Linked DNA regions of Synechococcus elongatus PCC 6301. Each later gene encodes a partner of the first gene's protein in a complex. Links are inferred from orthologs where the notes say so. Each region holds a gene or a part of one and is shown in the gene's direction. Other genes may lie near its edges.

Evidence for each region.
Region 2: the proteins of secY (region 1) and secA are in contact, whole or in part, in a crystal structure (PDB 3DIN), measured with the Thermotoga maritima proteins. The link is inferred for Synechococcus elongatus PCC 6301 from one-to-one orthologs. Residues at the interface, in WP_004081795.1 of Thermotoga maritima: Glu108, Gly109, Glu110, Glu111, Ala236, Glu237, Arg238, Arg239, Ile240, Thr241, Ile242, Gln243, Tyr244, Ala245, Arg246, Arg247, Val248, Thr249, Gly250, Arg251, Arg252, Val253, Tyr254, Gly256, Ala257, Ser258, Thr259, Tyr260, Leu261, Pro262; in WP_004082002.1 of Thermotoga maritima: Glu261, Ala262, Arg263, Lys300, Ala301, Arg302, Thr303, Ile304, Ile305, Leu323, Tyr324, Asp325, Pro326, Val329, Ser330, Tyr333, Ile336, Lys340, Phe345, Val349, Glu363, Phe364, Tyr374, Ser375, Gly376, Gly377, Glu393, Ile395, Thr482, Ser483.

The regions. Positions count from the first base shown.
Region 1 is NC_006576.1:2,025,387-2,028,589, forward strand. What follows is about bases 72-2,961. They hold secY (preprotein translocase subunit SecY), read left to right. Parts: upstream 72-801; coding sequence 802-2,121; downstream 2,122-2,961. Other genes in these bases: rpsE (30S ribosomal protein S5), read left to right, coding at 72-199; rplO (50S ribosomal protein L15), read left to right, coding at 237-680; SYC_RS10025 (adenylate kinase), read left to right, coding at 2,121-2,681; rpmJ (50S ribosomal protein L36), read left to right, coding at 2,755-2,868. In the rest of the region: more of rpsE, read left to right, coding at 1-71; rpsM (30S ribosomal protein S13), read left to right, coding at 3,023-3,203. UniProt on the Escherichia coli protein: The central subunit of the protein translocation channel SecYEG. Consists of two halves formed by TMs 1-5 and 6-10.
Region 2 is NC_006576.1:1,333,659-1,337,403, reverse strand. Bases 283-3,714 are described here. They hold secA (preprotein translocase subunit SecA), read left to right. Parts: upstream 283-667; coding sequence 668-3,514; downstream 3,515-3,714. Other genes in these bases: SYC_RS06475 (quinone-dependent dihydroorotate dehydrogenase), read left to right, coding at 3,523-3,714; glmU (bifunctional UDP-N-acetylglucosamine diphosphorylase/glucosamine-1-phosphate N-acetyltransferase GlmU), read right to left, coding at 283-482. In the rest of the region: more of glmU, read right to left, coding at 1-282; more of SYC_RS06475, read left to right, coding at 3,715-3,745. UniProt on the Escherichia coli protein: Required for protein export, interacts with the SecYEG preprotein conducting channel.

The DNA.
Region 1 (3,203 bases):
TCCTGGTACCGGTGTAATTGCCGGTGGTGCAGTCCGGACTGTTCTAGAGCTCGCTGGCGTCAAAAACGTGTTGGCGAAGCGCTTGGGTTCCAAGAGCCCGCTCAACAATGCGCGTGCTGCTCTGGAAGCCCTCTCCAGCCTGCGGACCTTCCAAGAGGTTGCTCAGTCCCGCGACATTCCGGTCGAGCAACTGTACTAGGTCGTTTTCTTTGCTCTTGGTTTCAAGGTGATGGTTCATGAAACTCGATAATCTCGCTCCGCAACCGGGAGCGAAAAAGCGTAAGCGCCGAGTGGGTCGGGGCATTGCCGCTGGCCAAGGCGCAAGCTGCGGTTTCGGTATGCGCGGTCAAAAGTCGCGATCGGGTCGTCCGACTCGACCGGGCTTTGAGGGGGGGCAAATGCCCCTCTACCGCCGCGTTCCCAAGCTGAAGCACTTCCCGCTAATCAACCGCAAGTTCTATACGGTGGTCAATGTGGGTGCTCTGGCCGGTTTGGCGGCTGGAACTGAAGTGACACTTGAGAGCTTGATGGCTGTAGGAATTGTCACTCAGAATGACGGTCCTCTCAAAATCCTAGGCGACGGTGAACTGTCGGTGAGTCTGTCGGTGTCGGCTGCTGCATTTACGGCGACGGCACAACAGAAAATTGAAGCAGCAGGCGGTAGCATCGCGCTGGTCTAGATCAGCGATCGCAGGTTCCGTTGCCAAAAGCCAATGCTGAATGGGGGCAGACACCTGCCCCTCTTCCGTTGTTTAAGCTGGCTTTAGCTCGGGGCCTAGATGTCCCCTTTGGAGTATTGCTATGGTCGTCAGTCGCGGGAAGACCCCAAACGCCCAAGAAACTTTTTTACAGATGGCCCAAGCCTCGGGACTGAGGGGGCGCATTCTGATCACGGTCGGCCTGTTAATCCTGTGTCGACTGGGCATTTTTATTCCGGTTCCCGGCATTGATCGAGTTGCCTTTAGCAACGATCTGCAGGGCAATGCAAATCTCGGCGGCGTGATTGGCTTTCTCGATATTTTTTCGGGGGGTGGTCTGTCCGCTTTGGGCGTTTTTGCCCTTGGGATTTTGCCCTACATTAATGCCTCGATCATTTTGCAGTTGCTAACTGCCGCTGTGCCGGCTCTCGAAGACCTGCAAAAAAATGAAGGTGAGGCAGGCCGCCGCAAGATCGCGCAGTTAACCCGCTACGTCTCCCTCGGCTGGGCCTTGCTCCAGAGTATTGTTATCGCCGTATGGGTGACCCGCTACGCCGTCACACCCGGACCCCTGTTCACCATTCAGACGGCTTTGGCCTTGGTGGCCGGCTCCATGTTTGTGATGTGGATCAGTGAGTTGATCACTGAGCGTGGCATTGGCAATGGGGCATCACTGCTGATCTTTCTCAACATTGTTGCGACCTTGCCGCGATCGCTGCAGCAGACCTTAGAGCTCGCCCAGAGCGGTGATCGCAGCACTGTGGGTGGGATTGTCATCCTGCTGATCGTCTTCTTGGCCACGATTGTTGGCATCGTCTTCGTCCAAGAGGGGACGCGGCGGATTCCGGTCGTCTCGGCTCGTCGGCAAGTTGGGAATCGCGTCTACAGCGAGCGCAGTAGCTATCTGCCGCTGCGCCTCAACCAAGGTGGTGTGATGCCGATCATCTTTGCCTCGGCGATTTTGGTGCTGCCCTTCTCCTTGGCTAACTTCACCAGTAACGAAGTTGTGCTGCGGATTGCTAACTACCTCAGCCCCAATGGTCCGACCCCTTGGATTTACGCCCTTTTCTACCTTGTGTTGATTGTGGCGTTTAGCTATTTCTACTCCTCCTTGATCCTCAACCCCGTCGACTTGGCTCAGAACCTCAAAAAAATGGGGTCGAGTATTCCTGGAGTGCGTCCTGGTCGAGCAACCAGCCAATACGTACAGGGAGTGCTCAACCGTCTGACAATCCTGGGGGCAGTGTTCCTGGGTTTGGTGGCCATCATCCCCACGGCTGTTGAAGGTGCGACTCGGATTCGGACTTTCCAAGGCTTTGGGGCAACCTCGCTGCTGATCCTGGTGGGTGTCGCGATCGATACCGCCAAGCAGGTGCAAACCTACGTGATCTCGCAGCGCTATGAAGGAATGGTGAAAGACTAGTGGCGCGACTGATTTTTCTGGGGCCGCCTGGGGCAGGTAAAGGGACACAAGCAGTTGTTGTCGCGGAACAGCTGCAATTGGCCCACATCTCGACGGGTGAGCTTCTGCGGGCAGCTGTGACTGCTCAAACACCCCTAGGCATCGAAGCTAAAGGCTATATGGATCGTGGTGAGCTAGTCCCAGATTCACTAGTGCTTGGCCTCGTCCGCGATCGCCTTCAGCAACCTGATACGGCTAACGGCTGGATCTTGGATGGGTTTCCCCGTAACCGCAGTCAGGCGGAAGCCCTTAACCTGTTGCTGACCGAGATCAATCAACAGGTTGATCGCGCCGTCAATCTCGATGTTCCCGATCCGGTAATCATCGAGCGTATGCTGGCTCGCGGCCGAGCAGACGATACCGAATCAGTGATTCGGCGTCGGCTAGAGGTCTACCGCGAGCAAACTGCTCCGCTGATTGACTTCTTCCGCGATCGCCAGCAACTGTTAGCGATCGATGGCAACTCAGAAGTGGCCGCAGTCACAGACCGTTTAGTCAGTGCCTTGCAGGTTGCTGCCTAAACGAACCACCTCCCTACCCAGCCTTGTCGAACTGTGGTAGTATCAAAACTTTGGAGTCTTGCCGAATACTGGCATGAAAGTAAGAGCTTCTGTTCGCAAAATCTGCGAAAAATGCCGCGTCATCAAACGTCGCGGTCGTGTGATGGTCATCTGTGCTAACCCCAAGCATAAGCAACGCCAAGGCTAGGCGATCGCTCGCTCCCCGTTCGCGAGTGCCCTGCTGTTGGCTTCTGCTGTCGGAGCTTCAGACCAGACTATCCTCAGGCGATTCGCGCCTGTCAGCATCATCGAATTTTGCATTGTTTTACCTCACGAGTAGCCAAAGATAGGGAGTAGAGAGCGTGGCACGGATTGCTGGCGTGGATCTGCCCCGCGACAAGCGGGCTGAGATCGGCCTTACCTACATCTATGGAATTGGTCCTACCCGGGCCAAAGAAATTCTCGCCAAAACCGGCGTTAGCCCTGATACCCGCATCAAGGATCTCAACGATTCTGAAGTTGCGGCTCTGCGCCAAGTGGTCG
Region 2 (3,745 bases), 690 kb from region 1 along the record:
GGAGTGCAGTCGCGATCTTCAATAATTTCGCAAACCCGGCTGGTGGCATCGCAAAAGACACGGCCATAGCCTTTAGGTTGATTGAGTTGCGCTGTTAGAAGAGTTGCTGCAGCCCCACTGCGTTGATGCCCTGAGACTAAGGCCTCGAGGGTTTCGCCCCGCAGCAGCGGCACATCACCATTCAGCACCAGCAGATCGCCTTGGTAACCCTTGAGGTGCGGCAAGAGTTGCTGGACCGCATGACCGGTTCCCAGTTGCTGGGTCTGTTCGACAAATTCAATGTCAGTCCGGTGCGCCCATGATTCCCGCACGCGATCGCCCTGATAGCCGACGATCACGAAGCAGCGATCGACGTTGAGAGGGGTGAGGCTTGCCAGTACGCGATCGAGCAAGGTTTGACTACCGAGCCGGTGCAATACCTTCGGTAGCTGCGATTTCATCCGGGTTCCTTTGCCCGCAGCCAAAATGGCAACAGCAACCATGCGACAGCAAAGCCTCCGAACAAAACACTGCGGACAGGACGAATCCAGAGGCAGAATATCACTCCGGCTGGAATGCCGAGCGGTCGTCTGACGAGTCTCCAAGCACTTCAATCGCGATGATAGGATAAGCGAGAGACTTGCTCCGGCGCGGGTTCTCGCCTGTTTTTCGCCTAACCGCTGCCACTATGCTGAATTTGCTGCTGGGCGATCCCAACGTCCGCAAAGTCAAAAAGTACAAACCCCTCGTCACTGAAATCAATCTGTTGGAAGAGGACATTGAGCCACTGTCCGACAAGGATTTAATTGCCAAAACGGCTGAGTTTCGCCAGAAGCTCGACAAGGTTTCCCACTCGCCAGCTGCAGAGAAGGAATTGCTGGCGGAGTTGCTGCCCGAAGCCTTTGCGGTCATGCGCGAAGCCAGTAAACGAGTGCTGGGGCTGCGCCACTTTGATGTGCAGATGATCGGCGGCATGATTCTGCACGACGGTCAGATTGCCGAGATGAAGACGGGTGAAGGGAAAACCCTCGTCGCTACGCTGCCGTCCTATCTCAATGCACTGTCGGGTAAAGGTGCGCACGTCGTCACCGTCAACGACTACTTGGCTCGCCGCGACGCGGAATGGATGGGACAAGTCCACCGCTTCCTAGGCTTGAGTGTTGGCCTAATCCAGCAGGGAATGTCGCCGGAAGAGCGTCGCCGCAACTACAACTGCGACATTACCTACGCTACCAACAGCGAACTGGGCTTTGATTACCTGCGCGACAACATGGCCGCAGTGATTGAAGAGGTAGTCCAGCGTCCCTTCAACTACGCCGTGATCGACGAGGTGGACTCGATTCTGATCGACGAAGCCCGGACACCCTTGATCATTTCCGGTCAGGTCGATCGCCCGAGCGAAAAATACATGCGGGCATCGGAAGTCGCGGCGCTCTTGCAGCGATCGACGAATACGGACAGTGAAGAAGAGCCGGATGGCGATTACGAAGTTGACGAAAAAGGCCGTAATGTCCTGCTGACGGATCAAGGCTTTATCAACGCTGAGCAATTGTTAGGTGTCAGCGATCTGTTTGACTCCAATGACCCTTGGGCTCACTACATCTTTAATGCGATTAAGGCCAAGGAGCTGTTCATTAAAGATGTGAACTACATCGTGCGCGGTGGCGAGATTGTCATCGTCGATGAGTTCACAGGGCGCGTGATGCCTGGGCGTCGCTGGAGTGATGGTCTGCATCAGGCCGTGGAGTCGAAGGAAGGCGTCGAGATTCAACCCGAAACCCAAACCCTTGCTTCGATTACTTACCAAAACTTCTTCCTGCTCTACCCCAAACTGTCGGGCATGACCGGTACGGCGAAGACAGAAGAGTTGGAGTTTGAGAAGACTTACAAGCTAGAAGTAACCGTTGTTCCGACCAACCGAGTCAGCCGTCGTCGGGATCAGCCTGATGTCGTCTACAAAACTGAGATCGGCAAGTGGCGTGCGATCGCAGCGGACTGTGCTGAACTGCACGCGGAAGGTCGTCCTGTTCTGGTCGGTACTACCAGTGTTGAGAAGTCGGAGTTCCTGTCACAACTGCTGAATGAGCAGGGCATCCCCCACAACCTGCTCAACGCCAAACCCGAAAACGTAGAACGCGAGGCGGAAATCGTTGCACAGGCAGGCCGTCGGGGTGCCGTCACGATTTCGACCAACATGGCAGGTCGCGGGACCGACATCATCTTGGGCGGTAATGCGGACTACATGGCGCGGCTGAAGCTGCGCGAGTATTGGATGCCGCAACTGGTCAGCTTCGAAGAGGATGGCTTTGGCATTGCTGGGGTTGCTGGTTTAGAGGGCGGTCGCCCGGCAGCGCAAGGTTTTGGGTCGCCCAACGGCCAGAAGCCACGCAAGACTTGGAAAGCGTCGTCGGATATTTTCCCAGCAGAACTGAGTACTGAGGCCGAAAAGCTGCTGAAAGCAGCGGTAGACCTCGGGGTGAAAACCTACGGCGGTAACAGCCTCTCGGAGCTGGTAGCGGAAGACAAGATCGCTACGGCGGCTGAGAAGGCGCCGACGGATGATCCGGTGATTCAAAAACTGCGGGAAGCCTACCAGCAAGTCCGCAAAGAATACGAAGCAGTCACGAAGCAGGAGCAAGCCGAGGTCGTTGAACTGGGCGGCCTGCATGTGATTGGTACGGAACGCCACGAGTCACGCCGAGTGGATAACCAGTTGCGCGGTCGTGCCGGTCGGCAAGGGGACCCAGGATCCACGCGTTTCTTCCTGAGCTTGGAAGATAACCTGCTGCGGATTTTTGGTGGCGATCGCGTGGCCAAACTGATGAATGCCTTCCGCGTCGAAGAAGATATGCCGATCGAGTCGGGCATGCTGACGCGATCGCTCGAGGGTGCTCAGAAGAAGGTCGAGACCTACTACTACGACATCCGCAAGCAGGTGTTTGAGTACGACGAGGTGATGAACAACCAGCGTCGTGCCATCTATGCAGAACGCCGCCGTGTTCTCGAAGGACGAGAGCTAAAAGAACAAGTGATTCAGTACGGCGAACGGACGATGGATGAAATCGTCGATGCCCACATCAATGTGGATTTGCCGTCGGAAGAGTGGGATCTGGAAAAGCTGGTCAATAAGGTCAAGCAGTTCGTCTATCTGCTTGAAGACCTAGAGGCCAAGCAACTGGAAGACCTGTCTCCTGAGGCGATCAAGATCTTCCTGCACGAGCAATTGCGGATTGCCTACGACCTCAAAGAAGCCCAGATCGATCAAATCCAGCCAGGCTTGATGCGGCAGGCCGAACGCTACTTCATCCTTCAGCAGATCGACACGCTCTGGCGTGAGCATTTGCAGGCGATGGAAGCCTTGCGCGAATCCGTCGGTCTGCGGGGCTATGGGCAAAAAGATCCACTGCTGGAGTATAAGAGTGAGGGCTACGAGCTGTTCCTCGAGATGATGACGGCGATTCGCCGCAACGTGATCTACTCGATGTTCATGTTCGATCCGCAGCCTCAAGCCCGTCCACAAGCTGAGGTGGTTTAGGTCCGCCGGTGGATTTCTATCGCCCGCTGCTGCGGCCGCTCTTGCTGTCGCAACTGAATGTTGACCCTGAGTGGCTGACGCGCAATGCGCTGGGGTTTCTGGCGACATTGGCGCGATCGCGATCGCCTTTGGCTGCTAACCTGCGCAGCTATCTCCGCCAAACCTATGGCTTCCAGGATCCGCGTCTAGCCATGTCCCTCTGGGGGCTCACGTTCGCGACGCCCGTCGGCT